Regions from separate parts of the Streptomyces sp. C36 genome, predicted to be linked through region 1. Evidence: predicted binding sites of a transcription regulator. Region 1 holds the regulator's gene; the other holds the start of a gene.
What was found. Region 1 encodes HrcA, which represses chaperone genes, less so after heat shock. Its sites were predicted from a motif close to TTNGCACTCNGNNNNNCNGAGTGCNAA; they were not measured.
Positions count from the first base shown of each region.

Region 2: the regulator HrcA is predicted to act here: its motif matches at 5,029-5,055, upstream of groES (co-chaperone GroES).

Region 1 covers NZ_JBFQGI010000002.1:329,003-344,605, reverse strand. The annotation lists gene AB4K12_RS07050 (LuxR C-terminal-related transcriptional regulator) at 1-672, opposite strand, end outside; gene AB4K12_RS07045 (response regulator transcription factor) at 812-1,579, opposite strand; gene AB4K12_RS07040 (16S rRNA (uracil(1498)-N(3))-methyltransferase) at 1,655-2,404, opposite strand; gene AB4K12_RS07035 (nitronate monooxygenase) at 2,475-3,683, opposite strand; gene dnaJ (molecular chaperone DnaJ) at 3,869-5,008, opposite strand; gene hrcA (heat-inducible transcriptional repressor HrcA) at 5,008-6,024, opposite strand; gene AB4K12_RS07020 (MBL fold metallo-hydrolase) at 6,300-7,049, shown strand; gene AB4K12_RS07015 (DUF3097 domain-containing protein) at 7,065-7,892, shown strand; gene AB4K12_RS07010 (Uma2 family endonuclease) at 7,889-8,446, opposite strand; gene hemW (radical SAM family heme chaperone HemW) at 8,548-9,780, opposite strand; gene AB4K12_RS07000 (SpoIIE family protein phosphatase) at 9,860-11,614, opposite strand; gene AB4K12_RS06995 (long-chain fatty acid--CoA ligase) at 11,989-13,878, opposite strand; gene lepA (translation elongation factor 4) at 14,133-15,603, opposite strand, start outside.
Region 2 covers NZ_JBFQGI010000009.1:182,063-197,665, reverse strand. The annotation lists gene AB4K12_RS26625 (LysR family transcriptional regulator) at 1-196, opposite strand, end outside; gene AB4K12_RS26620 (MOSC domain-containing protein) at 301-1,014, shown strand; gene AB4K12_RS26615 (SDR family oxidoreductase) at 1,083-1,856, shown strand; gene AB4K12_RS26610 (ester cyclase) at 1,982-2,680, shown strand; gene groL (chaperonin GroEL) at 2,812-4,440, opposite strand; gene groES (co-chaperone GroES) at 4,571-4,879, opposite strand; gene AB4K12_RS26595 (polysaccharide deacetylase family protein) at 5,199-6,071, opposite strand; gene AB4K12_RS26590 (methyltransferase domain-containing protein) at 6,204-7,418, shown strand; gene AB4K12_RS26585 (GPP34 family phosphoprotein) at 7,434-8,057, opposite strand; gene AB4K12_RS26580 (hypothetical protein) at 8,235-9,098, opposite strand; gene AB4K12_RS26575 (DUF397 domain-containing protein) at 9,320-9,505, opposite strand; gene AB4K12_RS26570 (helix-turn-helix domain-containing protein) at 9,502-10,314, opposite strand; gene AB4K12_RS26565 (DUF4328 domain-containing protein) at 10,475-12,454, shown strand; gene AB4K12_RS26560 (SpoIIE family protein phosphatase) at 12,584-14,698, shown strand; gene AB4K12_RS26555 (hypothetical protein) at 14,783-15,058, opposite strand; gene AB4K12_RS26550 (hypothetical protein) at 15,055-15,423, opposite strand; gene tsaD (tRNA (adenosine(37)-N6)-threonylcarbamoyltransferase complex transferase subunit TsaD) at 15,532-15,603, opposite strand, start outside.

The sequences.
Region 1 (15,603 bases):
CGGCACGGCGAGGCGGCCGGCGGCGGCGCCGGCGCCCAAGTCGACGCCCAAGTCGACGCCCGGGTCGACGCCCGGGTCGATGCCCAAGTCGACGCCCGGACCGTCGAGCGGGGCGGTCGCGGCGACGGCCTCGCGCAGGCGGTGGAGTTCGCGTACGTGCCGGTCGGCGGTGGCCAGCAGCGGCTGGATGCGGGCCGCGAAGGCGAGGTCGTGCTCGGTGAACGCGCCGTCGCGGCCGAGCGAGATCGCGCGCAGCGCGCCGTTCTCGGCGGGCATGGGGAGGGCCAGCTGGTCGGTGGTGCCGTAGTCGCGGTGGGCCTCGCTGCGCCAGCGCGAGTTGTGCCAGCGGCTGTCGCCGCAGAGCTGGTTCATCGTCACCGGGACGCGCTCGCCGGCCACGAGGTAGGGGATCAGCGGGTGGCGCTGGCGCATGCGCCGCTGCACCATGTCGGTCATCGCATCGCCGCCCAGCCGCCGCGGCGCCCAGCCCTCGACGCGCCCCGCGCGGTCGTCCCCCCCGGGCAGCCGGGCGAAGATGACCGTGCCGCAGTCGAGGGCCTCGAGCAGGTGTTCCGCGATCAGATGCCGCAGCTCGCCGGGGTTCTCGCTCTCCAGCACCGCGACGACGATGTCGAGCATGCGCTCGTAGTCCCGCGCATGAAGCTGTGGCATGGCGGCTGCCTTCCCTTTGTCCCCACCCCCAGTCACCCCGGCGACCGGTAGGCCGGGTAGCCCCCTGGCACGGCATGTTACGGGGCTGGTCGGGGCGCCTCCACCGGCGCCGGACGCGTGCCGGACGCGTGGGGGGACATCAGGTCGCCGGTACGAGCCCCGCCTGCTGGGCCAGCAGCAGGGTGGAGACGCGGTTGTTCGTACCCAGTTTCCGGTAGATTTTCTCGAGATGGCGGTTGACGGTGTGCGGGGAGATCGTCAGCCGCCGGGCGATCCCCAGCGCCGTGAGGCCCTCCGCCATCAGGCCCAGCACGGTCAGCTCCCGGGGCGTCAGGCCGTGACCGGAGGGGTGGTCGGCCGTGAGCGCCGGGGCCGTCGCGCTCAGCCGGCGCAGCGCCTGGACGTGGTTGCCCGCCCTGACCAGCAGCGGTTGCACGCGGGCGGCGAAGGCGAGGTCGTGGGGGCGGAAGGCCCCGTCGCGGCCCATCAGGACCAGGCTGATGCGGTCGGGGCCGCCGGCGACGGGCAGGCCCAGCTGCTGGGTGACGCCGAAGTCGCGGCGGGCCTCCTGGTACCACTGCGACTGGCGCCAGGTGTCGCAGATCTCGCTCACGGTCACCGGGGCGCTCTCGCCGCCCGCGATGTAGGAGAGCAGGGGGTGGTGCTGGCGCATGCGCCTCGGGACGAGGTCACGGACGTGCGGACTGAGCCGTTCCGGCGCCCAGCCCTCGATGACCCCCGTCCCTTCCGGGACGTTGACCACCGAGAACGTCGCCGAGTCGCACCCCATCGCCTTCAGCAGGTGACCGGTGATCAGATGCCATGCCGAGTCCGCGGCGTCGTCCTCCAGGATCGCCACGGCCAGGTCGAGCATCTGCTCGTAGTCACGCGCACGGAGCCGCGCCATGTGTCCCCCACGCCCACCCTTCCCCCCGTTCGCCGTCTTCGTACGTTGAATACGTCGAAACCGCGGCCCCGGCCGTCAGCCCCAGCGTCCCGTGCGCCCCAGCAGCAGGGCCGCGGCCGCCGTCCCGGCCGTCGACGTGCGCAGCACGCTGGCGCCCAGGCGGTACGGATGGGCGCCGGCCTCGGCGAACGCGGCGAGCTCCTCCGGCGAGACGCCGCCCTCGGGGCCCACGACCAGCACGATGTCGCCGGTCGGCGGCAGCTCGGCCGTGGCCAGCGGAGTACTGCCCTCCTCGTGGAGCACCGCGGCGAGGGCGGCGCCCGCCAGCAGGTCCGCGACCTGCCGGGTCGTCAGGGGGTCGGCCACGGACGGGAAGCGCAGGCGCCGGGACTGCTTGCCCGCCTCGCGGGCCGTCGCGCGCCACTTGCCCAGCGACTTCAGGCCCCGCTCGCCCTTCCACTGGGTGACGCAGCGCGAGGCCGACCAGGGGACGATCACGTCGACGCCCGTCTCGGTCATCGTCTCGACGGCCAGCTCGCCCCGGTCGCCCTTCGGCAGGGCCTGGACGACGGTGATGCGCGGCTGCGGCAGCGGCTCGGAGCGTACGGACGTCACCGCGACCTCGAGGTGGTCCTTGCCCTCGACGGCGGCCACGGTGCCGAAGGCACCGGTGCCCTCGCCGTCGGTCAGGACGATCTCCTCCCCCACGCGCAACCGGCGCACGGACACCGCGTGGCGGCCCTCGGAGCCGCTCAGGGAGAAGACGGTGCCGGGGAAGACGCCCGTCAGGGAGTCCTCTTCGACCAGGAACACCGGCGCTGTCATGACGTACTCGCTCTCTCGGACTTTCTGATCAACACAATCGGCTCAGCGGATTCGGCTCGGCCCGACACCATCATCGGCTCAGCTCGACACCATCATCGGCTCGGCCCGGCACCATCGGCTCGGCGCCCGACGGGGCGCGGGCCGCGGCCAGCTCGGCGGCCAGCACGGCGACGAGGTCGCCCGCCGGCATGGCGCGGGCCAGGCGATGGCCCTGGCCCGCCCACAGGCTCATGCCCTCCGGGTCGCCCGCCGCCGCGGCGGCCCTGCGCAGGCCGGAGGTCATGTGGTGGATCTGGGGGTAGGCGGCGGGGGCGTAGGGGCCGTGCTCCCGGATGAAACGGTTCACCAGCCCCCGGGCCGGGCGGCCCGTGAAGGCCCGGGTCAGCTCCGTGCGGGCGAACAGCGGGTCGGTCAGGGCCCGCTTGTGCAGGGGATGGGCGCCGGACTCCGGGCAGGGCAGGAACGCCGTGCCGAGCTGCGCCGCGCACGCGCCCGCCGCGAGGACCTCGGCGATCGCCTCGCCCCGCATCAGCCCGCCCGTCGCGATCACCGGCAGCGGCACGCTCTCGCGGACCTCGGCCAGCAGCGGCAAAAGCCCGGCCCCGGCGCCCACACCGCCCGCGTGCGAGTCGTCCGCGCCCGCGCCATCCGCGCCCGCGCCGCCCGCGTGCGGATAGTGCGCGTGCGGGTCGTCGTGGTGGGTGCCCTGGTGGCCGCCGGCCTCCACGCCCTGTACGCAGACGGCGTCCGCGCCCGCCTCCCGCGCCGCACGGGCCTCGGCGGCCGAGGTCACGGTCACCACCGTGACCGTGCCGACCGCTGCCAAGGCGTCCACGGCCGTACGGGAAGGACACCCGAAAGTGAAGGAGACGACGGGGACGGGGTCCTCGAGGAGGAGGGCGAGCTTGGCGTCGTAGGCGTCGTCGGAGCTCAGGTCCGGCTCGCCGAGGGGCGTCCGGTAGCGGGCGGCCTCGCCGGCCAGCCGCTCGGCGTACGCCTCGACCGCGGCCGGGTCGGCTGCGGCCGGGTCCGCTGCGGCGGGCGGCTGGGGCAGGAAGAGGTTGACGCCGAAGGGCCGGCCCGTGCGAGCGCGGAGCTGCCTGATCTCCTCGTGCATCGCGGCCGGCGTCTTGTACCCGGCGGCGAGGAAGCCCAGACCGCCGGCCTCGCCGACGGCGGCGGCCAGCGCCGGAGTGGAGCCGCCGCCCGCCATCGGGGCCTGCACGATCGGGTGCTCGAACAGTCTGGTCACTCTGGTCAGTCCGGACAACGGAGCCATGACCACATCGTGTCACAAACCGACGAACCGGCCCCGGCCACGGGGAAGCCGTGGCCGGGGCCGGTCATGATCCGTCGGTCGCCGCCCGGGAGGGCGTCGCCCTGACGCCCGGGAGGGCGCCGCCCTCCCGGCTCGCCGTCGCGAGGACGTTCGTTCGCCGTCCGCGAGAGCGACGTTCGCCGGGCCTACCGCCCGTTGAACGCGTCCTTCAGGCGCGAGAACAGCCCCTGCTGGCCGGGCTTGAACTCGCCCGTCGGGCGCTCCTCGCCCCGCATCTTCGCCAGCTGGCGCAGCAGTTCCTCCTGCTGCGGGTCCAGCTTGGTGGGCGTGATGACCTCGACGTGCACGATGAGGTCGCCGCGCCCGCCGCCGCGCAGGTGGGTGACGCCGCGCTGGTGCAGCGGGATCGACTGGCCGGACTGCGTGCCCGGGCGGATGTCGATCTCCTCGACGCCGTCCAGCGTCTCCAGCGGCACCTTCGTGCCGAGCGCGGCCGCCGTCATCGGGATGGTGACCGTGCAGTGCAGGTCGTCGCCACGACGCTGGAAGACCGGGTGCGGGGTCTCGTGGATCTCCACGTAGAGGTCGCCGGCGGGGCCGCCGCCGGGGCCGACCTCGCCCTCGCCCGCGAGCTGGATGCGGGTGCCGTTGTCGACACCTGCGGGGATCTTGACGGTGAGGTTCCGCCGGGACCGGACGCGGCCGTCGCCGGCGCACTCCGGGCACGGGGTCGGCACGACCGTGCCGAAGCCCTGGCACTGCGGGCACGGGCGGGAGGTCATGACCTGGCCCAGGAAGGACCGGGTGACCTGGGAGACCTCGCCACGGCCGCGGCACATGTCACAGGTCTGCGCGGACGTGCCGGGGGCCGCGCCCTCGCCGCTGCAGGTCGTACAGACGACGGCCGTGTCGACCTGGATGTCCTTGGTGGTGCCGAAGGCGGCCTCCGCCAGGGTGACTTCGAGCCGGATCATGGCGTCCTGGCCGCGGCGCGTACGCGAGCGCGGTCCCCGCTGCGAGGCCTGGCCGAAGAAGGCGTCCATGATGTCGGAGAAGTTGCCGAAGCCGGCGCCGAAGCCGCCGGCGCCCGCACCCGCGCCGCCCGAGGCGGAAAGGGGGTCGCCGCCGAGGTCGTAGACCTGCTTCTTCTGCGGGTCGGAGAGGACCTCGTAAGCGGCGTTGATCTCCTTGAACCGCTCCTGCGTCTTCGGGTCCGGGTTGACGTCCGGGTGCAGCTCGCGCGCGAGACGGCGGAAGGCCTTCTTGATCTCGTCCTGCGAGGCATCGCGCCGTACGCCCAGGACCGCGTAGTAATCCGTGGCCACTACGACTCCGCCAGGATCTGTCCGACGTAACGTGCCACTGCGCGTACCGCTCCCATCGTTCCGGGGTAGTCCATGCGGGTCGGTCCGACCACGCCGAGTTTGGCGACTGCCTCGTCGCCCGAACCGTAGCCGACGGCGACGACCGATGTGGAGTTGAGACCCTCGTGGGCGATCTCATGACCGATGCGCACGGTCATCGCCGAGTCCTTGGCCTCACCGAGCAGTTTGAGCAGCACGACCTGCTCCTCCAACGCCTCCAGCACGGGCCGGATCGTCAGCGGGAAGTCATGACCGAAACGAGTGAGGTTGGCGGTGCCGCCGATCATCAGCCGTTCCTCGGTCTCCTCGACCAGGGTCTCGAGCAGCGTGGCGAGAACCGTCGAAACGGTTCCGCGCTCGTCCTGCTCGAAGGACTCCGGAAGATCCTGCACCAACTGCGGCACATCCGTGAACCGACGTCCCACGACACGGCTGTTCAGCCGCGCCCGCAGGTCCGCCAGGGCGTTCTCGCCCACCGGCGCCGGGCAGTCGATCATGCGCTGCTCCACCCGGCCGGTGTCCGTGATCAGCACGAGCATGACCCGGGCCGGAGCGAGCGAGAGCAACTCCACATGACGCACGGTCGAACGGCTCAGCGAGGGGTACTGCACCACCGCGACCTGCCGGGTCAGCTGCGCCAGCAGCCGCACCGTGCGGGCCACCACGTCGTCCAGGTCGACCGCGCCGTCCAGGAAGTTCTGGATGGCACGCCGCTCCGGCGAGGACAGCGGCTTGACGCCCGCCAGCTTGTCGACGAAGAGGCGGTAGCCCTTGTCGGTCGGGATGCGGCCCGCGCTCGTGTGGGGCTGGGCGATGAAGCCCTCGTCCTCCAGCGCCGCCATGTCGTTGCGCACGGTGGCCGGGGACACCCCCAGCCGGTGCCGCTCGGTGAGCGCCTTGGAGCCGACGGGCTCCTCGGTGCCCACGTAGTCCTGGACGATCGCGCGCAACACCTCGAGCCTGCGTTCGCTCAGCACCGCGCGCACCTCCATCGGTCCAAAAGGTTCAGCCGTCGTACGGGTCGTACCTGTTGTACGTCGTACGCGTTGTACGTCGTACCTGTTGTACGAGGGTCGCATGCGCGGGGGTCTCACCGGACCCCCGCCCTTGGCACTCAAAGGTCACGAGTGCCAGAACCCTCAAGCCAGTGTACGGCCGGGCACCACGGACAGGGCAAGGGCAGTCCCCGCCGCGTGCCCCCGGACCCGCGTCCGGGCGGGCAACGGCACCCCCGTCCGGATAGCGTCGCGGTATGGAGACTCAAGGGGAATCCGGCGCCGCGGGGGCGCATTGGGAACGGCTCGCTCCACACGTCGTACGCCGCAGGCTGCCGGGCTGGGACGCCACCGTCGGGGCGATCGCGGGGACGGACGGCGTCCTCGTCGTGGACACCGGATCGTCGCTGCGCGAGGGCGCCGTGATCCGCCGCGAGGTGCAGCAGATCTTCGGCCTCCCCGTGACGCACATCGCACTCACCCACCCCCACTTCGATCACATCCTGGGCACGGCCGCCTTCTCCGGCGTGCAGGTGTACGGGGCGGTGGGGCTCGGCGAACTGCTGCGCCACGAGCACGAGCGCGAGGAGCTGCGACGGGACGCGGTGCGCTACGGAGTCCCGCGCGATGCCGCCGCCGAGGCCGTGGAGATGCTCGTACCGCCCCAGCACGCCGTCTCCGGGGAGCTGACCGTCGACCTGGGCGGCGGGCGGCGCGTACTCCTCGCGAACGTGGGCCCCGGGCACACGGCGTACGACCTGGCGGTGCTCGTCCCCGGCGAGGACGGCGCGCCCGAGGTCGTCTTCTGCGGCGACGTGGTCGAGGAGTCGGGCGAGCCCCAGGCCGGGCCGGACGCGCTGCCGCACGCCTGGCCGACGGCGGTGGACCGGCTGCTCACCCTGGGCGGCGAGGAGTCGGTGTACGTGCCGGGGCACGGGGCCGTGGTGGACGCGGCCTTCGTACGGCGGCAGGGAGAGGCGTTGCGGGCCCGGTTCGGCGTGTCGTGATCCACAATGGCGCGCATGCGCAGCAGCCGACAGTACGACCCCGACCTGACGCCCCCGTGGAAGCGGAGCACGCCCGCGCCCGAGGTGCCCGCCGAGGTGGATCTCGTGGTGGAGGAGGTCACCACCGGCTTCTGCGGGGCGGTGATCCGCTGCGAGAAGACCGCGCAGGGGCCGACGGTGACACTGGAGGACCGCTTCGGCAAGCACCGGGTCTTCCCCATGGAACCCCGGGGCTTCCTCCTGGAGGGGCGCGTCGTCACCCTCGTACGCCCCTCGGCCCCCGCCGCACGCGGGCCGCAGCGCACGGCCTCCGGCTCCCTCGCCGTCCCGGGCGCACGGGCCCGCGTGGCGCGCGCCGGGCGCATCTACGTCGAGGGGCGCCACGACGCGGAGCTCGTGGAGCGCGTCTGGGGTGACGACCTGCGCATCGAGGGCGTGGTCGTCGAGTACCTCGAGGGCATCGACGACCTGCCCGCGATCGTCGACTCCTTCGCCCCCGGCCCGGACGCCCGCCTGGGCGTCCTGGTCGACCACCTCGTGCCGGGCTCCAAGGAGTCCCGCATCGCCGCCGCCGTCACGGGCACGGACGTCCTGGTCGTCGGCCACCCCTACGTGGACGTCTGGGAAGCCGTGAAGCCGTCCTCCCTGGGCATCCCCGCCTGGCCCCGCGTCCCCCACGGACAGGACTGGAAGACAGGCGTCTGCCGCTCCCTGGGCTGGCCGGAGAACACGGGGGCGGCGTGGCAGCGGATCCTGTCCGGCGTCCGGTCGTACAAGGACCTGGAGCCGGCGCTGCTGGGACGCGTCGAAGAGTTGATCGACTTCGTGACGGTGGGGGGTTAGCGCTCCAGTGTCTGGAATCCGGACGTGTCCAGCGTGACCCCGAGCAGGTCGAGTGGCACGGGGTCCCCGAATTTCGTGGTCCGCTGCACGCTGTAGTCGGCACCCGCGCCGACCCCGATCGGCTCGGTGAACAGCACGCACTTCGCCTCGAAAGGGTCGACGATCAGGTAGGCGGGCACCTGGCCGGCCGCATAGATCGACCTCTTGTCCGTGTAGTCACGGCTTGCGCTGGTCTTGGACACGACCTCGAGCAGCAGCGTGACGGCAGGTGCGGGGATGAGGCGTCCCGGCCCCGTGATGATGCCGCGCTCGTACACGACCAGGTCCGGCACAGGCTCGCTCGGTTCGCCCGGAATGTCGACGTCTTGAGTCTGCAGCCGGTCCCAGCGGTCACGAGGGATCTGGTCCTGGACGTCCTGAACGATCCAGTTATGGATTCGGTCAGGGCTCGCCATCATCACGATGTCCCCCCGCAGCAGCTCGACCCGCCAGCCTTCGGGAACCTCGAGATTCTCGAAGAACTCGATCTTCGTCCGGTCATCCACAGCGGTCATCTCCGTGGCCCTCCACATCCGCCGCAGTGCATTTGGCGGCAGCCTGTGAAGAGCGTAGGCAGGCCCACAGTCTATGCGCGCGTGTTCACTCGAACAGGTAATCAGTCCACCAGGTCGCGGACCACCGCATCCGCCAGCAGCCGCCCGCGCAGGGTGAGGGCCGCACGCCCCTCCGCGTACGCCTCCGCCCGCAGCAGGCCGTCCTCAAGCGCCCGAGCCGCCGCCTTCGACCCGGCCGGCTTCAGCAGCGCCAGCGGGCACCCCTCCTCGAGCCGCAGCTCGAGAAGAATCCGCTCGACCCGCCGGTCCTCCTCGGAGAGGACCTCACGCCCGGCCCCCGGCGAGCGCCCCTCGCTCAGGGCCTGCGCGTACGCGCCCGGATGCTTGACGTTCCACCACCGCACGCCCCCCACGTGGGAGTGCGCGCCGGGCCCCGCGCCCCACCAGTCGGCGCCGCGCCAGTAGAGCTCGTTGTGGCGGCAGCGGCCGGCCTCGCTCGTGGCCCAGTTCGAGACCTCGTACCAGGAGAATCCCGCCGCCGAGAGCATCTCCTCGGCGATCAGATAGCGGTCCGCGTGCGCGTCGTCGTCCGTCATCGGCACCTCACCGCGCCGGATGCGCCGCGCGAGCTGCGTGCCCTCCTCGACGATCAGGGCGTACGCGGAGACGTGGTCGGGGGCGGCGCCGAGCACGGCGTCCAGCGAGGCCCGCCAGTCGTCGTCGCTCTCGCCGGGGGTGCCGTAGATCAGGTCGAGGTTGACGTGTTCGAAGCCCGCCGCGCGGGCCTCGGCCACGCAGGCCTCGGGGCGGCCCGGGGTGTGCGTACGGTCGAGGATCTTCAGGACGTGCTGGCGGGCGCTCTGCATGCCGAAGGAGACCCGGTTGAAGCCCGCGGCCCGCAGTTCTTCCAGGTAGCGGGGGTCGACGGACTCGGGGTTGGCCTCGGTGGTCACCTCGGCGTCCTCGGCGAGCCCGAACTCGTCACGGATGGCGGCGAGCATCCGGCCCAGGTCGGCGGCGGGCAGCAGGGTGGGCGTGCCGCCGCCCACGAAGACCGTCTCGACCGGGCGCGGGTCGTCGCCGAGCACCTTGCGGGCCAGCCGGATCTCCTGGGCGACCGTCTCCGCGTAGTTGTCACGGGAGGCGAGGGCGCCGCCGGAGCCGCGCAGCTCGCTCGCGGTGTAGGTGTTGAAGTCGCAGTAGCCGCAGCGGGTGGCGCAGTAGGGAACGTGCAGGTAGAAGCCGAGGGGCCGCTGCCCGGAGCCGTCGAGGGCATGGCGGGGCAGTGCCCCGTCCTCGGGCATGGGTTCACCATCGGGCAGTACGGAAGGCATGCGTTCCATTGTCCAGCACGCGCCGGATTGCTCGGCGCGCTCACTCAGAGCACTCACTCAGAGCACTCGCCCCGGCCGATCACTCCGCCCGCAGCACCAGCAGCGCCATGTCGTCGTCGGGCGGGCCCGGCGCGAAGCCGTGCACGGCGTGACGGACGCGGGCGGCGACCTGCTCCGCGCTCAGGCCCGCGCAGTCGGCGAGGACGGCGGCCAGGCCGTCGCCGTCGTCGAGCAGGCGGCCCCCGGACTTGCGTTCGGTGACCCCGTCCGTGACGCACAGCAGCGTCTCCCCGGCCGCCAGGTCGAAGGTCTCGCTGCCGTAGCCGACCTCCTCGACGACGCCCAGCAGCATCTGGGGCGCGGCCACGGGCCGTACCGAGCCGTCGGGGCGCAGGAGCAGCGGCAGTGGATGCCCGGCGCTGGCGAGCGTGCAGCGCACGCCGCCGCCGTGGGGCACGAGCTCCCCGTACAGCAGGGACAGGAAGCGCGGCCCGGTTCCGGCCTCCGCCTCGGCCGCCTCCTCGCCCAGCATCCGGTTGAGGCGGTCGAGGACCCCGGCGACGCCGTACCCCTCCTTCGCCAGGAGCCGCAGCCAGGGGCGGACGAGGCCGGTGGTCACGGCGGCCTCGGGGCCGCTGCCGCAGACGTCGCCGAGGGCGAAGCACCAGCGTCCGTCGCCGGCCGCGAAGACGTCGTAGAAGTCGCCGCCGGCGGAGGCGTCGCCCCGGGGTTCGTAGACGACGGCCGCCTCGACGCCGGGGATCGCCGCGACGCCCCGGGGCAGCAGGCCGCGCTGGAGGATGCGGCTGATGGTGGCCTGCCGGGTGTACTGGCGGGCGGAGGTGAGGGCGCGGGCCACGCGCCGGGCGAAGTCCTCGGCGAGGGCGGAGACGTCGCCGGCCACGGCGGACGGCCCGGCGCGGCCCAGCAGGAGGGTGCCGACGCCGCGGCCGCCCGCGACCAGCCGGCAGGCCAGGGCCGTGCCGCCGTCGGGCCCGTACGGCCAGGGGACGGCCCGGCCCGCCGCGGGCAGGACGGGCGGGGTGCGCAGCAGGGCGAGGCGGAGGGGGTCGACGCGGTGTTCGCGGGCGTGCCAGACGCAGGACAGGCGTGGGGCGGGGCGGACGGCGCCGGGATGGCCGTCGGTGTCGAGCCAGACGGCGCACCAGTCGGCCAGGCGCGGGACGGCGAGCTGGGCGGCGAGGGAGGCGACCATGTCCTCGTCGAACTGCCCGGCCAGCAGTTCGGACGCCTCGGCGAGGAAGGACAGGGCGCGGTGGTGGCCGCGCTCGGCGGCGCGGCGGGCGGGCGGTGCGGGGGACGGGCCGGGGGCGAGGGCCTCGGCGGCGCCCAGGACGTCCGGCAGGGCCGGGTCGCGGAGCGGGGTGGCGAGGGCGCCGGGGACACCGGAGGTACCGAGGGCTCCAGGGGCTCCAGGGGCGTCCTCTCCCGGGCAGGTGGGCAGGTGGAACCAGACCGTCTTGTCGGTGCGGCGGTAGGCCGTGCCCCACGTCTCGGCCAGCTCGGCGACGAGCCGCAGCCCGCGGCCGCCGTGCGCGGCCCCCTCGCGCTCGCCCCTCCCCCGGCGCGGGCGGGCGCGGAACTCGCGGGCGGGGTGGTGGTCGGTGACCTCCACGACGAGATTGCCGCCCCGGGCGGGGTCCAGCCGGCACTCGAGGTCCACGGACGTCCCCGCGTGCACCACGGCATTGGTCACCAGCTCGCTGACCAGCAGCGTCGCATCGTCGGTGACCATGTCGTGGGCGTTCCAGCCGGCGAGGACGCTGCGCACGAACCGGCGCGCGGCCGATGGCGCGCGGGCGTCGCCGGGCAGGCTGGTACGGGCCGTCGGCGGACCCTCGCCCGCCGCGCCCGGCCCGGTGCCGGGCGGCGGCCCCTTGTCGTGCGGCCCGGCGGCCGCGTTCGTTCCGCAGGCGGGCGCACGGGCAACCGCCTGATCCTTACCGCCGCTTGGTGATGTCCTCACGGTGGTGCTCCTGACCGCTTACGGCATAGTGCGGAATTCACCACCGACAGAGTGACAGACCAACTGGGCTCAGGTGCGCCGAGTTGGGCAAGTGAGCCGTACGAGTGGAGAGGAGCGGAGATACGAGGGGAGATACGAGCGGAGACGCACGCGGAGGCGCACGCGGAGATACGAGCGGAGACGCACGTGTAGATACGCGCGAAGCTACGCGCGCACCGCGCTCACGCCTCGCGCGCGCCCTCGTACATCTCCTCGATCAGGTCCTTGTACTCGCGCTCGACCACGGGCCGCTTGAGCTTGAGGCTGGGCGTGAGCTCGCCGTGCTCGATGTCCAGGTCGCGCGGCAGCAGCCGGAACTTCTTGATCGTCTGCCAGCGCTGCAGCCCCTCGTTGAGCTGCCGCACATAGCCCTCGATGAGCTCCTCGGTCTCCTTGGCGGCGACCACCTCGGCGTACGACCGGCCGGCCATGCCGTGCTCCTTGGCCCAGTCGAGGATCGACGGGCCGTCCAGGGCGATGAGCGCCGAACAGAAGTTGCGGTCGGCGCCGTGCACCAGGACGTTGGAGACGTAGGGGCATACGGCCTTGAACCTGCCCTCGATCTCGGCGGGCGCCACGTACTTGCCGCCGGAGGTCTTGATCAGGTCCTTCTTGCGGTCGGTGATGCGCAGATAGCCGTCCGGGGACAGCTCGCCGATGTCGCCGGTGTGGAACCAGCCGTCGGACTCGAGGACTTCGGCGGTCTTCTCCGGCTGGCCGTGGTAGCCCTCCATGACGCCGGGGCTGCGCAGCAGGATCTCGCCGTCGTCGGCGATGCGGACCTCGGTACCGGGCAGCGGCCTGCCGACCGTACCGGTGCGGTAGGCCTCGCCGGGGTTGACGAAGTTGGCGGCGCTGGTCTCGGTGAGGCCGTAGCCCTCGAGGATGTGGATGCCGGCGCCGGAGAAGAAGTAGCCGATGTCGGGGGCGAGGGCGGAGGCGCCGGAGACGCTGGCGCGCAGCCGGCCGCCGAAGGCGTCGCGGATCTTGGTGTAGACGAGCGCGTCGGCCACGCGGTGCTTGGCGGCGAGCGCGAAGGGCACGGTCCTGTTGCCGGTGCGGCGGTAGCTGTCCTGCGAGACCTTGGCGTACTCGCGGGCGACCTCGGCGGCCCAGCGGAAGATCTTGTACTTGGCACCGCCGGCCTCCCGGGCCTTGGCGGCGACGCCGTTGTAGACCTTCTCGAAGATGCGGGGCACGGAGGCCATCAGGGTGGGCCGGACGACCTGCAGGTTCTCCACGATCTTGTCGACCCGCCCGTCCACGGCGGTGACGTGGCCGACGGTGATGCCGCCGGCCGTCAGCACCTTGCCGAAGACGTGCGCGAGCGGCAGCCACAGGTACTGCAGGTCGTCGGAGCGCATCAGCTGGGTGGCCTCGATGGCGCGGCCCATGTACGACCAGGCGTCGTGGCGCAGCCGTACGCCCTTGGGGCGGCCGGTGGTGCCGGAGGTGTAGATGAGCGTGGCGAGGTCTTCCCGGCGCAGGGCGTCGATGCGCGCGCGGACGGCGCCGGGGTCGCGCTCGAGGAGGGCGGCGCCGCGCTTCTCGAGCTCGGCGAGGGAGAGCACCCAGCCCTCCGGATCGCCCTCGGCCGCCACCGCGTCGGCGGCCTCGACGACCACGACGTGCTCGAGGCCGGGCAGCTCGGAGCGGCGCAGGCGCGCCTTGGCGAGCTGCCCGGCGTCCTCGGCGATGAGGATCCGGCACTCGGCGTCGGACAGCATGAACGCGGTCTCGTCGGCGTTGGTGCTGGGGTAGACCGGGGTGGTGGCGGCGCCGGAGCACATGATGCCGAGGTCCGCGAAGATCCACTCGAGGCGGGTGGCGGAGGCGAGCGCGACCCGCTCCTGCGGGAGTATGCCGAGGTCGATCAGACCGGCGGCGATCGCGAAGATCCGGTCGCCGGCCTCGCGCCAGGTGACCGAGGCCCAGTCGTCCGGACCCTGACCGGAGGCGGGCGGCACGGGGCGGCGGTAGGCCTCCGCGTCGGGTGTCGCCTCGACCCGCTCGACGAGGAGGTTCGCCACGGAGGGCGGCCGGCTCTCGATCAAAGTCTGTGTGTCGGTCACGGCATCCTCCGGGGCCAAGCTTCGTTGCTGGTGACTCGCGAGTAACCTTTGAGCAGAGATCAGACTAGAGCCGAAGAGCCTTTTGCGTAAGTGCCCCGTGAACGGTTGTGCGCCCTGCGCCCCACCACGCCGGAAACATCCTTTCCAGCGGGCGCGAAGCCGGATACGGAACCGGATACGAAAAGTGCCCGCCCCCTCCCGGGGACGGGCACTTCCGCGTCATCCGCGTCATCCGCGGCTCGCGCGGGCGAGGGCTACTTCTTGCTCTTCTCGCCGCTCTCGTCGCTGGACAGCACCGCGATGAAGGCCTCCTGCGGCACCTCCACGCTGCCGACCATCTTCATCCGCTTCTTGCCTTCCTTCTGCTTCTCCAGCAGCTTCCGCTTACGGGAGATGTCACCGCCGTAGCACTTGGCGAGGACGTCCTTGCGGATGGCGCGGACGGTCTCACGGGCGATGACCCGGGAGCCGATGGCGGCCTGGATCGGCACCTCGAAGTTCTGCCGGGGGATGAGCTCGCGCAGCTTGGCGACCAGCCGCACGCCGTAGGCGTAGGCCTTGTCCTTGTGCGTGATCGCGGAGAAGGCGTCGACCTTGTCGCCGTGCAGCAGGATGTCGACCTTGACCAGGTCGGCGGTCTGCTCGCCGGTGGGCTCGTAGTCGAGGGAGGCGTAGCCGCGGGTCTTGGACTTCAGCTGGTCGAAGAAGTCGAAGACGATCTCCGCGAGGGGGAGGGTGTAGCGCAGCTCGACCCGGTCCTCGGAGAGGTAGTCCATGCCCATCATGGTGCCGCGGCGGGACTGGCAGAGCTCCATGATCGCGCCGACGAACTCGGTGGGCGCGAGGACGGTCGCCTTGACGACCGGCTCGTGCACCTCGGCGATCTTGCCCTCGGGGAACTCGCTCGGGTTGGTGACGACGTACTCGGCGCCGTCCTCCATCCGCACGTTGTAGACCACGTTGGGCGCGGTGGCGATGAGGTCCAGGCCGAACTCGCGCTCGAGCCGCTCGCGGACCACGTCGAGGTGGAGCAGGCCGAGGAAGCCGACGCGGAAGCCGAAGCCGAGGGCGGCCGAGGTCTCCGGCTCGTAGACCAGCGCGGCGTCGTTGAGCTGGAGCTTGTCGAGGGCCTCGCGCAGCTCCGGGTAGTCCGAGCCGTCCAGCGGGTAGAGGCCCGAGAAGACCATGGGCTTCGGGTCCTTGTAGCCGCCCAGGGCCTCGGTGGCGCCGTTCTGCTGGGAGGTGATCGTGTCACCGACCTTGGACTGACGGACGTCCTTCACGCCGGTGATGATGTAGCCCACCTCGCCGACGCCGAGGCCGTCGGCCGGGGTCATCTCGGGCGAGTTGGTGCCGATCTCCAGCAGCTCGTGGGTGGCGCCGGTCGACATCATCTTGATGCGCTCGCGCTTCTTGAGCTCGCCGTCGATGACTCGGACGTAGGTGACCACGCCGCGGTAGGAGTCGTAGACCGAGTCGAAGATCATCGCGCGGGCCGGGGCGTCCTTGACGCCGACGGGCGCCGGGACCTCGCGGATGACCTTGTCCAGCAGCGCCTCGACGCCCATGCCGGTCTTCGCGGAGACCCGCAGGACGTCCTCGGGCTCGCAGCCGACGAGGTTGGCCAGCTCGGCGGCGAACTTCTCGGGCTGGGCGGCCGGCAGGTCGATCTTGTTGAGGACCGGGATGATCGTGAGGTCGTTCTCCATCGCCAGGTAGAGGTTG
Region 2 (15,603 bases), on a different contig from region 1:
CCAGGGCCGCGCCCGCCTCCGTCAGCCGCATCTCCCGGCCCGTACGGATCAGCAGGGGGGTGCCCGTGGACTGCTCCAGGGCCTTCATCTGCTGGCTCACGGCGGGCTGCGTGCAGCCCAGCTCGCGGGCCGCGGCCGAGAAGGATCCGGTGCCGGCCACCGCGCGCAGCACCCTTAGATGACGAGCCTCGATCATGCCTCGAGCATAAGCCCACCTTGGGGCCGATGAGGAAATATCGGCCAGTGACTTTGAGGACGATTACCCGCCAACGGGGAAAGCCTCCCGCCTACCCTTGCCTCATGCACCTGATCTCCGTGAACGCCGGCCGCGACCGCACCTCCGACGACCGCTCCGGCCCCGACGGCGCCTTCGCGGACGGCCTGCGCACCGGCATCGACAAGCGCCCGGTGACCGGCCCGGTCGCCGTGGCCGCGCCCGGCCCCAAGGGCGTCGCGGGCAGCGGCGTCGCCGGCGACACGGTGGTGGACCTGCGCCATCACGGCGGGGACCACCAGGCGGTGTACGCGTTCGCGCGCGAGGACCTCGACGGCTGGCAGCGCGAGCTGGGCCGGCGACTGCCGGACGGTTCCTTCGGCGAGAACCTCACCACCGGCGGGCTCGACGTCAACGGAGCGCGGATCGGGGAGCGTTGGCGCATAGGTACGGATCTGGTGCTGGAGGTGGCCTCGCCGCGCATTCCCTGCCGTACGTTCGCGGACTGGCTGGGAGAGGCCGGCTGGATCCGGCGGTTCACCCAGCAGGCGGCGCCGGGCGCGTACCTGCGCGTCGTCACGCCCGGCGAGATCCGGGCGGGCGACCCCGTCACGGTCGTCCACCGGCCCGGCCACGAGGTGTCCGTCTCCGTCGTCTTCCGCGCCATGACGACCGAACGCGCGCTGCTGCCCGCCGTCCTGGCCGCCGGTGACGCGCTCGATCCGAAGGTGCGGCAGAAGGCGCTGGCCTACGTGGAGCGCCAGGAGGCGGCTACGGCACGTCAGGAGCCTGACGCGTAGGGCCCCCAGGGGCGGCGAGAGGGATGGGAAGGGCTTCACGGGGTCACGCCGAGCACTAACGTTCCTGTATGACGACTGCACTGATCACGGGGGCGACGGCGGGCATCGGCGCGGCCTTCGCCCGGCGTCTGGCGGCCGACGGGCACAACCTGGTGCTCGTGGCGCGCGACGAGAAGCGGCTGAACGAACAGGCGACCGAACTCCACGACCGCCACCAGGTGGAGGTGGAGGTGCTCCGCGCGGACCTGTCGGAGGAGGAGGGCATCGCGGCCGTCGAGGCCCGGCTCTCGGACCGCAAGAACCCGGTGGACCTGCTGGTCAACAATGCCGGCTTCGGCAACAAGGGCCGCTACCTCGAAGTCTCGATGGCCGACGAGCTGACCATGCTCAAGGTGCACTGCGAGGCGGTCCTGCGGCTGACGTCGGCCGCGGCCAAGGGCATGCGCGAGCGCAGGCGCGGCGGGGTCGTCAACGTGGCGTCGGTGGCCGCGTTCGTGCCGCGCGGGACGTACGGGGCGAGCAAGGCGTGGGTGGTGCAGTTCACCCAGGGTGCCGCGCGGGACCTGGCGGGGAGCGGGGTGCGGCTGATGGCGCTGTGCCCCGGCTTCGTACGCACCGAGTTCCACCAGCGGGCCGGCATGGGCGTGGACAACGTTCCCGGCTGGATGTGGCTGGACGCGGACAAGCTGGTGGAGGCCGCGCTGAAGGACCTGGCGCGCGGCAAATCGCTGTCCATTCCGGACCCGCGCTACAAGGCGCTGGCCGGCCTGATGAAGCTGGCCCCGCGCCGGGCGGTCTCGCGGGCGGGGGCCACGACCGGGCGCAGGTACGGGCCGAACTGACGGAACCGAACCGGCGAGCCGGACCGAACCGGCGAGCCGGATCGACGGAGCCGAACTGACGGAACAGCGGGCCTCTCGGGTGTGCCGATCCAGGACTAACCTGGATATATCACCCGGGAGGCGCCATGACTTTCGTACAGGTAATCGACTGCAAGACGCGTCGGTACGACGACATGAACCGGCTCATGGACGACTGGGTCGCCGCCACCGAGGGCAAGCGCACCGCCACCCACTCCATCGTCGGCCGCGACCACACCGACAGCGAGCACTTCGTGGAGATCATCGAGTTCCCCTCCTACGCCAAGGCGATGGAGAACTCGAACCTCCCCGAGACCAACCGGATCTTCGAGGAGATGGTCTCGCTCTGCGACGGGATGCCGACCTTCACCGACCTCGACGTGGTCCGCGACGAGCAGCTGAACAAGGCGACCGCACGGCGCTTCTACGACGAGGTGGCCGTCGGCGGCAACCTGGACCTCCTCGACGAGCTCCTCACCGCCGACCACATCGACCACGACATCGGCAAGGCGGAGCCGACCGCGGTCGGGCGCGAGGTCATGAAGCAGGACGTGGCGGGCTGGCGGGACGCCTTCGACTTCGGCTTCACCCTGCACCGTCAGCTGGCCGAGGGCGACGAGGTCACCATCCACTGGACGTGGCGGGGCAGCCATCAGGGCGACTTCATGGGTCTGCAGCCGACGGGGCAGACGGTCACCATGGACGGGGTGACGATCCACCGCTTCGTCGACGGGAGGATCGCGGAGAGCTGGTGGGTCTACGACATGCTGGGGCTGCTGCGTCAGCTGGGTGCCGTGAGCTCGTAGACGGCCCTGAGCCCCCCAAGGCCCTGAGGCCCCAGGTCCCTGAGCCCCCAAGGCCCTGAGCTCACAGAGAAACGGCCCGGCCCGGCCTCCCTCGCGGGGAGACCGGGCCGGGCCGTTACGGAAGGCGTGCGTCAGTGCGCGTGGCCGTGACCGTGGCCGTGACCGGCGTCGGCGGGCTCCTCTTCCTTCTTCTCGACGACCAGGGTCTCGGTCGTGAGCAGCAGGGAGGCGATGGACGCGGCGTTCTCCAGCGCGGAACGGGTGACCTTGACCGGGTCGATGACGCCGGCCTTCACCAGGTCGCCGTACTCGCCGGTCGCGGCGTTGAAGCCCTGACCCTTCTCGAGCTCCGCCACCTTGGAGGTGATGACGTAGCCCTCGAGGCCGGCGTTCTCGGCGATCCAGCGCAGCGGCTCGACGGCGGCGCGGCGGACGACGGCGACACCGGTGGCCTCGTCACCCTCCTTGCCCAGGCCGCCGTCCAGCACCTTGACGGCGTGGACGAGAGCGGAGCCACCACCGGAGACGATGCCCTCCTCGACCGCGGCGCGGGTCGCGGAGATGGCGTCCTCCAGACGGTGCTTCTTCTCCTTGAGCTCGACCTCGGTGGCCGCACCCACGCGGATGACGCAGACGCCACCGGCGAGCTTGGCGAGGCGCTCCTGGAGCTTCTCGCGGTCCCAGTCCGAGTCCGTGGTCTCGATCTCGGCCTTGATCTGGGCGACGCGGCCCTCGACGTCGCCGGCGTTGCCTCCACCGTCGACGATCGTGGTGTCGTCCTTGGTGATGGTCACGCGGCGGGCGGAGCCCAGCACGTCCAGACCGGCCTGGTCGAGCTTGAGGCCGACCTCCTCGGCGATGACGGTGGCACCGGTCAGGGTGGCCATGTCGCCCAGCATCGCCTTGCGGCGGTCGCCGAAGCCGGGGGCCTTGACGGCCACGGCGTTGAAGGTGCCACGGATCTTGTTGACGACGAGGGTGGAGAGGGCCTCGCCCTCGACGTCCTCGGCGATGATCAGCAGCGGCTTGGAGCCACCGCCCTGGATGATCTTCTCGAGCAGGGGGAGCAGGTCCTGGATGGACGAGATCTTGCCCTGATGGATCAGGATGTACGGGTCGTCGAGGACGGCCTCCATACGCTCCTGGTCGGTGACCATGTACGGCGAGAGGTAACCCTTGTCGAAGGCCATGCCCTCGGTGAAGTCGAGCTCCAGGCCGAAGGTGTTGGACTCCTCGACGGTGATGACACCGTCCTTGCCGACCTTGTCCATCGCCTCGGCGATGAGCTCGCCGACCTGCTGGTCCTGCGCGGAGAGCGCGGCCACGGCGGCGATGTCGGACTTGTCCTCGATCGGGCGGGCGGTCGCCAGCAGCTCGTCGGAGACGGCCTTGACGGCGGCGTCGATGCCCTTCTTCAGGGAGGCCGGGGAGGCGCCGGCGGCGACGTTGCGCAGACCCTCGCGGACCAGGGCCTGGGCCAGGACGGTCGCGGTGGTGGTGCCGTCACCCGCGATGTCGTTGGTCTTGGTCGCCACCTCCTTGACGAGCTGGGCGCCGAGGTTCTCGTACGCGTCGTCGAGCTCGACCTCACGGGCGATGGTGACGCCGTCGTTGGTGATGGTGGGGGCGCCGAACTTCTTGTCGATGACGACGTTGCGGCCCTTGGGGCCGATCGTCACCTTCACGGTGTCGGCGAGCTTGTTGACGCCGCGCTCAAGGGCGCGACGGGCGTCCTCGTCGAACTTCAGGGTCTTGGCCATGGGTTACGTATCCTTCGCCGTAATCTCAAACGAACTGCGCCCCCGGCGCCCGGCTAGCAGGCACGGGAACCAGGGGCACAGATCAAAAGCTTCGAAAGCCTCTTCGAGAGCTCGAACAGCCTCGAGTGAACTACTTCTCGACGATCGCGAGAACGTCGCGGGCCGAGAGGACGAGGTACTCCTCGCCGTTGTACTTCACCTCGGTGCCGCCGTACTTGCTGTACAGAACGACGTCACCGACCTGGACGTCGAGCGGAAGGCGGTTGCCGTCCTCGAAGCGGCCCGGGCCCACGGCCAGGACGACGCCCTCCTGGGGCTTCTCCTTGGCGGTGTCCGGAATGACCAGGCCGGAGGCCGTGGTCTGCTCGGCGTCGAGCGGCTGGACCACGATGCGGTCCTCAAGCGGCTTGATGGCAACCTTGGAGCTGGCGGTCGTCACGATCCGACCTCCCCCTTCGGAGATCTCACGGGGTCAATTGTCTGAGGTGGCGACCTGGTAGATCCGTCGTCGCGGGTGCCGGATCTGCCCGTCGCTGTGTTTGGCACTCACCAGTGGAGAGTGCCAACGGTGCCGAGACTATGACGCGGTTAGCACTCGGTCAAGCGGAGTGCCAATTCGCCGTGCGGCGAGCCCCCCTGGTTTCGGTGGCGGGGGCGGCGTCGGCGTGGCCGAGGGGTGCTCTACCCAGCCCGGGATCACCGCACTCCTGACGGCAGCCCCGGAGGTGGCCCTCAGAGGTAGTCCCCAGAGGTGGACCTCAGAGATAGTCCTCGAGCCGGGCCACCGTGTATCCCTGCCGCTGGATGCTGCGCAGCATGTTGGTGACCATCTTGGTCATCGAGGTGCCCTTGAGCTCCCCCGGCCCGCGGAAGTGGGCCAGCACGATGTCGCCGGGCCGCAGCTTGTCCCCGTCCGCGTAGCGCATGTCGTTGATCTGCATCGTGACCTCCCACAGCACGACCGCCCGCACCCCGCAGCCGCCGGCCGCGGTCAGAGTCGCGTCGTTGTAGTTGCCGTAGGGCGGCCGGAAGAGCGCGGGCCGGGTGCCGAACCGCTTCTCCAGGGCGTCCTGCTGCCCGCATATCTCGCGCCGCTGGGCGTCCGCCGACAGCGTGCGCAGGTTGGGGTGACTGAGGGTGTGGTTGTGGACGCCGTTGCCGAGGGCGCGCAGCCGGTCGAAGTAGCCGTAACCGCTGCCCGCGCGGGCGATGTCGTCGGTGAGGAACATCGAGAAGGGCAGCTTCAGGTCCTGCGCCATCTTCACGAACTCCGGGTCCTTCTCGGCCCCGTCGTCGATGGTGATGAAGACGACCTTGTCGTTGGTCGGTATGCGCCGCACGATCGGAGGTGTGCCGCCGGGGCCCGCGGTCGCCACGGGCTTCTTCGCGGGCGGGGCCGACGGGGCGGCGAGGGGCTTGTCCAGTCCCCAGCGGCGGTACGCGTCGTCGGGCGTGGCGGACGGCGCGGGCGTCCCCGCCGGCCGCGACGCCCCCGCGCGGCCGGATGGCCCCGAGGAGCCGGAGGACGACGATCCGGAGCACCCGGACAGGACTCCGGTCAGCAGCAGGGCGGCACAGGCGAGGACGGCGGCGGGGCGTCGGCCACGACGGCCGGAAACAGACAGGCTCACCCGAACGATTCTTGTGCATACGTTCGAGCCGCGCGCGGGGGGCCGGGGCCTGCGATGGCGGGCGGTCGCGACGCGGTCGGGTGGCGGGCGGTCGCGGCGTGCGGTCGGGGCCCGCGAGGGAGAATGAGCCACGTGCCCGCACCGAACCCCGCGCCGAACCCCGCCCTCGACGCCACCGCCGCCTTCACCGCCCTCCTGACGGCCGAGGGACGCGCCCTCCTCGACGGCCTGCGCGACTACGACCCCTCCCAGGAGCTCGCCACGGCCACCCGGCTGCGCCGCGAGCACCCCGCCGAGCTGGTCTCGGCGGCGCTCGGCCAGGCGCGGCTGAGGCAGCGCGCGGTCGCGAAGTTCGGCGCGGAGGACGCGTACCGCATGTTCTTCACGCCCCACGGCGTGGAACAGGCCACGCGCGCCTCCGTCGCGCTCCACCGCGCCCAGCGCTTCCAGGCGTTGGGCGTACGCCGCCTCGCCGACCTGTGCTGCGGCAACGGCGGCGACGCGATCGCCCTCGCCCGGGCCGGCATCTCCGTACTGGCCGTCGACCGCGACCCGCTGACCTGCGAGGTCGCCCGCGCCAACGCCGAGGCCCTGGGCCTGTCCGACCTCATCGAGGTGCGCTGCGCCGATGTCGCGGAGGTCGACACGTCGGCGTACGACGCCGTCTTCGTCGACCCGGCGAGGCGCGGCGGCCGCGGCCGCATCTTCGACCCCGAGGCGTACTCGCCGCCCCTGTCCTGGGCCATCGAGGCCGCCCGTACGGCCCCCCGCGCCGCCCTGAAGATCGCCCCGGGCGTGCCGCACGAGGCGATCCCGGACGACGCGGAAGCGGAATGGATTTCGGACGGCGGCGACGTGAAGGAAGCCGTGCTGTGGTTCGGCACGGAGCCGGGCGCCCGGCGGGCGACCCTGCTGCCGGGCGGCGCGTCACTGGTGGGGCGCGGGCTGCCGGACCCGGCCGTACGGCCGGTGGGGCGCTACCTCTACGAGCCGGACGGCGCCGTCATCCGCGCGCACCTGGTGGCGGACGTCGCGGCGGAGCTCGGCGACGGCGGGCTCATCGACGAGACCATCGCGTACGTGACGTCGGACGAACTGCGGGCGAGTGCTTACGCGGCGGCGTACGAGATCACGGACGTACTGCCGTTCAATCTGAAGCGGCTGAAGGCGATCGTGCGCGAACGGCGGATCGGCGTGGCCGTCATCAAGAAGCGCGGCTCGGCCGTCGAGCCGGAGGACCTGCGCAAGAAGCTCAAGCTCGACGGGCCGAACTCCTGCGTCATCGTGCTGACGCGGGTCGCGGGCGCGCCGACGATGCTGCTGGGGCAGGCGGTGGCGAAGGGCTAGGGCGTGTCCGACGGGTCACTCGCCCCGCCAGATGTTGTCGAAGGCCGACTGCTCGATGGCCCGCCGCTGCCGTAGGGCCTCCAGTTCCACCACCGCGTTGTTGACGGCGGCGAGCACGGTGTCCACCGCGTCGTCGTCGACGCCCGGGGCGTCCCCGCCGTTCTCCTCGTCCTCCTCGTCGCGGATCCCGACGGCCGTGACGAGCGCGGCGAGGACGGGCTCGTTCGACCGCCGGCGGTCCCCCGCGAGGCGGTGGTCGTGAGAATCGACCAGCACCGGCCGGCCGGGCCGGAACGTCCAGCTGCGATGTTGCCGTGTGACGTGCCCTTCCGCCTCAAGGGCGGCCAGATAGGCCGGGGCCAGGTCCCGGCCCCTGCGCCACAGCCAGTCGCCGACCGACTCGTACGGCGCCTCCGCCACGAACGACGCCATCGCCTGGTCCAGCATGCGATCGCGCGTGTCCGTCGGCCCGTCTGGCACGATCCGATCGCCCTCGTCGCCGCCCAGCGTGACGGCCCCGGCGACCAGCAGGTCGATCAGCTCGGCACCTGCCAGCCCCAGCGACACCTCGCCTCGCTCGGCGGGGTCGCCGGGCACCTCGTCCATGACGGTGATCAACAAGTCCCGCGGTGTGGTCATGGAACACTCCCGATTGCCTATTGGGCGAACTTCTTGAGTTTCTCCGTCTCCAGGGTGAACCCGACCGGGGCAGGGAGCTCGACCGGCGTGCCGTACGGCCGTGTCGTCACGCTGCGGTAGCTGCCATGCGGGCCAGGTCCTCGAACTCGTCGAGGGAGATCAGGAGCTTGTCAGCGGTCATGTGCGACTCCTTTCGGGTTCGCGGTTGATGTACCGGAGGAGGGCCGCCCTGGCGTGGACCTCCTCGGGCGAGAGCGGCGCCCCCGGGGCGGCCGTGTGTGGTTCGCCCCGGCAGTCGCGGCAGAGACCGCCGGGGAGTGCTTCGGGGCGGCCGGGGGTGGCACAGACGGTGCACTCGACGAGCAGGAGGCGTGTGGCTGCCACCGGCTGCGGCTCGGGCGGCAACTTGTCGACGAGTCGACGGCGGGCGAGCGCGGCGGCGCGATGCACTTCCGGCGGCAGCCCGGCCGTGAGCGCGCGGACGACTTCGGGTTCGGTGGCGCCTCGTTCCAGCCATGGCGCTGCCAGCGGTTCGAGGGCGACGCAGTCGGCGTGCGACAGCGTCATGCGTGGGTCCGTGCGGCCGAGAGCGGCCAGGAGGGCGTACGCGCGTGAGCGCGGTGCGGGTGGGGCCTCCGGCCGGGGTGTGTTGCCCGTGAGGACGGCGGTCCACCAGGCGTCGTCCCGCGCGGTGCGCGAGAAGTACGTGCGCGTCACCCAGTGATACGCGCCGTCGTCACCCTTGAGGTGCTCCTTCACCCGTCGCAGGTGCCCGGCCTCCGACAGGCGCCGCAGCGCCGTGCGGCACGCGGCCTGGCCGTAGGCGGGGAGCTGTGCGGCGAGGGTTTTGGCATCCATGGCCGCGCCCTCGGGCAGGCGGTCGACGAACGCGGCGATCTGCGCCTCGCGGGGCGGCAGGTGCGCGAAGTCGGTGGCGGTACGCGGGGCTTGGTCCGGCGCGCTCTTCTTGCCGTAGCCGGGCTTGGCCATCGGGAAGGCCTGCGGGGTGCGCACGGCGGCGCTAGGGTTGGCGTCAGCCATGAGATCGAGCCTCTGCTATTCGATCTTGGTGGTCAGACCCCGGCTTGGTGTTCCAGCACCAGCCGGGGTTGTTTGTTGCTCCGGACGCTAGACGGTCGCGACCGTCTGTCGCAACCGGATCACACAAAGTGAACTCCGCGTGGTATACGCGCCATTGGGGAGGGTGGGCGGGTTCAGACCCGACCACCCATTCCTTACAGAAAGGGCTCGGAGCCCGGAGCTCAAGCCCCGGCCCCGCCGAGCGCCGCGACGAACGCCGTCCAGGACGGCGTCGGGACGGTCAGTTCCGGTCCGGTTATTCGCTTCGAGTCCCGGACCCGCACCTCCCGGGGCCCGGAGCGCAACACCTCGACGCAATCTCCCCCTGCGCCTCCGCTATAGCTGGACCGTATCCAGTCGGTGCTCACAACTCCTCCGCCAACTTCCCGATAAAGCGCACGGACTCGCTTGGGCTGAGGGCCCGTTGGGCGATCATGACATAGCGCTGAGACACAACATGGACCTTGTCCGGCTCGCTGTAGAGCACACCCGACTGCTGCCCCTCCTCATAGACCAGGCGGTCAAGGTCGGGCATCTCCAAGAGGACGAACGATCCGTCGAGCCCCGGATGTACTCCGCTTCCAGCAGGCATGACCTGAACGGTCACGTTGCGCCGCCGACTCTGCTCCCTCAAGTGCAGCAACTGCCGCCTATGTGATTCCCCTCCATCGAGAGGCTCACGCAGCGCCGCCTCTCCGATCACGAAGTTGAACACCTTGGTCTGCTTGTTCAGCATCTGCTGACGCTCAAGCCTGGCGGCAACCAGCGTTCCGGTCTCTTCGTCAACCCTCGGAGGCCAGTAGCCAGCGAACAGCGCCTGCATGGTTTCTTCGGTCTGCAGCAGCCCAGGAACCAGCAGAGGCTGGTACGAGCTGATACCGATCGCTTCCGCTTCATGTCGCATGAAGTCCTGGGAGTACGAAACGAACCGCTCCGGCTGCAGGTACTTGTGCGCCGCCTCGAGCAACCCACCCGCCCCGCACATCTGATCCGCGACCTGCAGCACCCTCAAACTCGGCCGCCGCCGCCCCTGCTCCATCGACTTGATGGCCTCGTAGCCGTACCCGGCCTCATCGGCCAGCTTCTCCCGCGTTACCCCAGCCCGCTCCCGCCACCGCTTCAGCTGGTCTCCGCAGTACCGCCACCCGATCGGCGGCTGAGAGTCCGCTTCTCCCATGGGCCACCCCTTCCCATCGCTACCACTCAAAGTAGCCACGCATGAGCGCCCCGGCGCCGGAGATCGGCAACGTCACCCCCTCACCTATCCTCTTCTCGCCCTTGTCGGCACGAATGCGCGCCGACGGTCGTCCGCAGGCACGAGGAGCGACAGAAACAGCATGGAAGAGCAGCTGAGACCCGAGGACCCGCGATGGATCGGGGGATACCGGCTGCTTCGCAGACTGGGCGCGGGGGGCATGGGCCGGGTCTATCTCGCGAGATCGGAGCGAGGCCGGACCGTCGCGGTGAAGCTGATCCATGGCGAGCTGTCCGCTACGCCGGAATTCCGGCTCCGCTTCCGTCAGGAGATCGCGGCCGCCCGGCGGGTGGGCGGCCAGTGGACCGCCCCGGTCCTGGACGCGGACCCGGAGGCGGATACCCCATGGGTCGCCACTGGTTATGTCGCGGGGCCGTCGCTGCACGACGTGGTGGTCGATCCGGCTTACGGCGCCCTTCCCGAGCGCAGTGTTCGCATTCTCGCCAACGGGCTGACCCAGGCGCTGAGCGACATCCACGGTGCCGGGCTCGTGCACCGTGACCTCAAGCCCTCCAACGTCCTGATAACCCTCGACGGACCCCGGGTCATCGATTTCGGTATCGCCCATGCCCTGGAGACCGTCGCGGGCGACGTGGTGACGCGCACCGGCGCGGTGATCGGCTCACCCGGATTCATGTCGCCCGAGCAGGTGCGAGGTCAGCGCGTCACCACCGCGAGCGACGTCTTCTGCCTGGGCGCGGTGCTCGCCTTCGCCGCCACGGGGCGGATGCCGTTCGGGGACAACGCGAGTGGTGTGCACGCCCTGTTGTTCCGGGTCGCCCAGGAGGAGCCGGACCTGGAAGGCCTCCCGCCCGGGCCGCTGCGCGACATGATCACGGACTGCCTGGCCAAGGACCCCGCTCTTCGGCCTTCGGTCCCCCAGTTGCTGGACCGAACGCGGGCCGACGTCGACGCGAGCGGCGCCTGGCTGCCCGGTGCGCTCACCGCGCACCTCGGTCAACGCGCCGTACGTCTGCTGGAGACCGAGACGCCCGCCGATACACAGGTCGGGGCAGTTCCCTGGACGCCGACGATGGCCGATCCCGCCACCCCGCCGCCTGTCCCGCACGCCCCGGGACCGTACGCCGCGGCCTTCCCGCCCCAGCAGGCGGCACGGTTCGGACCGCCTGTCCCGCCCGTACAGCACGGCCCTGCCGTGCCCGTGCATCCCCACGCACCCCCACCACCGGCCCGCACGCCCCCGCTCAGGGCGGTCTCGCCGCGAAGGCTGTCCACCGCGCTGGTGCTGCTGCTGTCCGTGGTCATGCTCGTCACGGTGGTCAACCTCAACCAGGAGTTCAGCCTCTTCCGAAAACTCGACCAGGTGGCGGAGTCCACGGACGTCGGCTCGGACGCGAATTCCCGGGACGACGGATCGAGCGGGGATTCCCAGGAGGACAGCTCGGACGGGAACCCCCAGGACGACGGCTCGGACGCGAACTCCCAGGACGACAGCTCGGAGGAGAATTCCCAGGACGAGGTGTCGGACGGGGATTCCCAGGACGAGATAAAGAACTGGGACGACACTCCTGACTGGCTGACGTACGTGTCCGCGCTCACGTTCGCGATGACCGTGGTGCTGTGGCTGTTCTGGTTCCGGCGCGTCCGCGCCAACGCCGAGGTGTTCGACCCCACCGGGCACCGGCTCGGCCGGGGCTGGGCGATCGGGGCATGGTTCGTGCCGATCGCCCACCTGTGGATACCGAAGCAGATCAGCAACGACATCTGGAACGCCAGCACCCCACCGGCCGCCACCGGACGGCGGCGACGCGCCGCCGGTGTGCCACGCGGCGTGCTCCACGGCTGGTGGGCCCTGTGGGCCGGGCAAACGGCGACCCTGTACCTCTCCACGACCTGGAAGACGTCGACCGAGGCGGAGACCGTGGCACAGGCGCGATTCATCACCGCCGTCTCCTTCGCCGGGGAAGTCCTGGCCCTCGCCTCGGCGGTGCTCGCGGTCGTCATGGTGCAGACGCTCACGTCCATGCAGGAACGCCGCATCGCATCCCTCTCGGACGCGGCCACGCCGTACGAGACGCCGACTCCGACTCCGAGGCCGTAGCCGTAGCCGTAGCCGTAGCCGGCCGGGGAGCCGGGACCCGCTCCGCCTACGAGTGCAGGCCGTCCTTGCTCGGCCGGTGGAAGTGGGGCCCGATGTGCCGCAACCGCCCGTCCGGCATATCGTTCAGATATGTCCGGTCGCGGCAAGCAGCCGGACGCGGCCGGTCTTCTGGATGAGGCCCTGGTCAGGGCCGTGCACCGCACAGGCGCCTCGGGCGGCAGCGTCTATCTGCTGGACCAGGAGGAGCAGACGCTGGTCACGGCGGTGATGTGTGGTGGGCCGGCCGAGGTCACCGAGCCGTGGTGGCGTCTGGCTGTCAGTCGCCAGAGCCCGGCGCCGCAGGCCGTGCGCGAGGACCGTCTGGTGTGGGTGGGCTCCCAGGAGGACATGGCGCGCCAGTATCCGCGCAGCGCGGCGACCTTTCCCCATCGGACGACGATGGCGTGTACTCCGCTCAGGGGCGTACACCGCTGCTGGGGGGCGCTCTCGCTGTCGTGGCACGTCGGCCGGTCGTCGCGGATCACCCGGCGGGATCGCGGTCAGATCCTCTTCAGCGCCCGGCGCATCGCCCGCGTTCTGGACGAGGCCGGCGACCGTCCGGAGATCCCGGACCGCCCGCGTGTCGTCCCCGTGAACCTGGCCGCCGCGGAGCCGGTGCAGCCCGCCCTCGCGGCGGCCGACCTGGTCGAGCGCCTGCCGGAGGGCGTCCTGGCCATGGACCGCACGGGACGCGTCACGTTCGTCAGCAACAAGGCCGTCGACCTGCTGGACCGTACGCACGAGCAGTTGCTGGGCCGGTTGCTGTGGGAGGCCGTGCCGTGGCTGGGGACCAGTGCGTGCGTGGAGACGTACCGCGCCGCTTGGTTCAGCGGTGAGCCGGTGGCCTGCACCGCCGAGCGCCCGCCGGGCCGGTGGCTCGACATCCGTCTCTACCCGGATGCCGGCGGCATCAGCGTTCTCATCGCCCCCAGCCGGACCGCCGGCGCCGCGCAGCGCCGTCCCGTCGGGGCGGCGGCGGAATCCGCCGCCGCCGCGGGCCGGATCCACCAGCTGATGCACCTGGCCGCGGCGCTGACGGAGACCGTGAGCGTGCAGGACGTCGTCGACCTGATCGAGGAGCTGGTCCTCCCCACCTTCGGCGCCGACGGCCTGATCATGGCGACGGCCGAAGCCGGCCGGCTGGTGTCCATCGGCTCCCTCGGCTACGACCCGGCGCTGATCGACCAGCTGGAGGGGCTGCCGATGGACGCCGACACCACCCCCGTCGGGCACGCCCTGGCCACCGGTGCCCCGTCCTTCTTCGCCAACCGCGCCGAACTGTCCCACGGCTACCCCGAGACTCCACAGCTCAGCGACAAGCAGGCATGGGCGTTCCTGCCGCTGATCACCTCGGGGCGCCCCATCGGCTGCTGCGTGCTCGCCTACAGCCGGCCGCACGACTTCTCCGTCGACGAACGCGCCACCCTCACCCCCCTGGCGAGCCTCATCGCCCAGGCCCTGGACCGGGCTCGGCTCTACGACGCCAAGCACAACCTCGCCCGCGCCCTGCAGAAGCGCCTGCTGCCCCGCGCCCTGCCCACCGTCGCCGGGCTGAACGTCGCCGCCCGCTATCTCCCGACCAGCCACGGCCTCGACATCGGCGGCGACTTCTACGACCTGGTCCGCCTGACGGACACCACGGTCGCCGCCGTCATCGGCGACGTGCAGGGCCACGACGTGACCGCCGCCGCGCTGATGGGGCAGGTCCGTACGGCGATCCACTCCCACGCCACGTCCGGTGCCGGCGCGTACCCCGACGAGGTCCTCGGCCGGACGAACCGCGACCTCACGGACATGGACCCCGGCCGGTTCATCACCTGCCTCTACGCCCACCTGGACCTCGCGAGCCGGCGGATCACCCTCGCCAGCGCCGGTCACCCGCCCCCGCTCCTGCACCGGCCGGGACACCGGGCCGGCACCGTGGACGTCGACCCCGGTCCGCCGCTGGGCATCGGCTTCGACGCCCCGTACGCCGTGACCACGCTGTCCGTGCCGGCCGGGGCCGTCCTCGCCCTCTACACCGACGGGCTCGTGGAGAGACCCGGCACCGACATCGACGAGACCACCGCGGACATCGCGCGCGCCCTCGCCGACACGAGCGGCCTCCCCCTGCACCACGTCATCGACAGCCTCGTCCAGCACGCCTGCCCCACCGGCCAGCACGCGGACGACATCGCGCTGCTGCTCCTGCAGCCGACGGCCTGAGGCGGCCATCACGGGCTCGCGCGGCTGAGCGGGCGGGGCCACCCGGCGGTGCCCAGGTGTCCCTGGGCACACGCACCGTCCGCGTCAGAGGTCCTTGAAGGGCGGGGTGATTCTCGTGACGACGATCAATCGTTTTCGACGCAGTGGGAGAAAGTAGAAGTAGCCGCCATAGGCATGCAACTCCCTCATCCCACCCCCGCGCCTCGGGCCGATTCCCACGTTCTCGATATCCGCCCCCATGCCCGCCAGCTCGACGAGTTCGGCGATGAGACGCTCGACTTCAGCCACAAAGTCGCCGGGAACGCCTCCCGCGACGTGCTCGCGGTCCGGGTCGTACTCCCAGGACCAGACATCGCTCAACGCCGCCCGTACCCGATCGCCTCGTGGGCATCGTCGAGAATGCGGCCGAGCTCGGATGTCGCCGCGCGGATCTGCTCCCGATCGTCCAACGTGACCGCAAGGTCCTCGAGCTCCTGGAACCGTGCCGCCACGCGCGGCTGGCGCTGGATCCACACGTAGACGGCCCAGCGCGTGGTGAACCGCCACAGGGGGCCGAATTCCGCTCGTTGCTGAGCCGGATCCACGGCCTCGTCCACCGCGTCGTCCAGCTGACTGGCGAATTCGGGCAGCGAGGCAGGCATGATCTTCGCGACGGCTCGCCGCAAATGGGTCACCGTAGTCGGCGGCTGCGGGATCAGCGGGCGCTCGGGAACATCGGCGGTCATAGGTTCTCCCATGGACAGGATTCTGTTCCGTGCGCCCACCGTACCCAGGCCAAACAGGCATACGACCACCTGATCGGGCAGGCGCGCGAACGCCCGCCCGACGGCCGCCTACGAGTACAGGTTGTCCTTGCTCAGCTCGTGGAAGTGGTCGTGGCTGTGCTCATGACCGTGCCCGTGCTC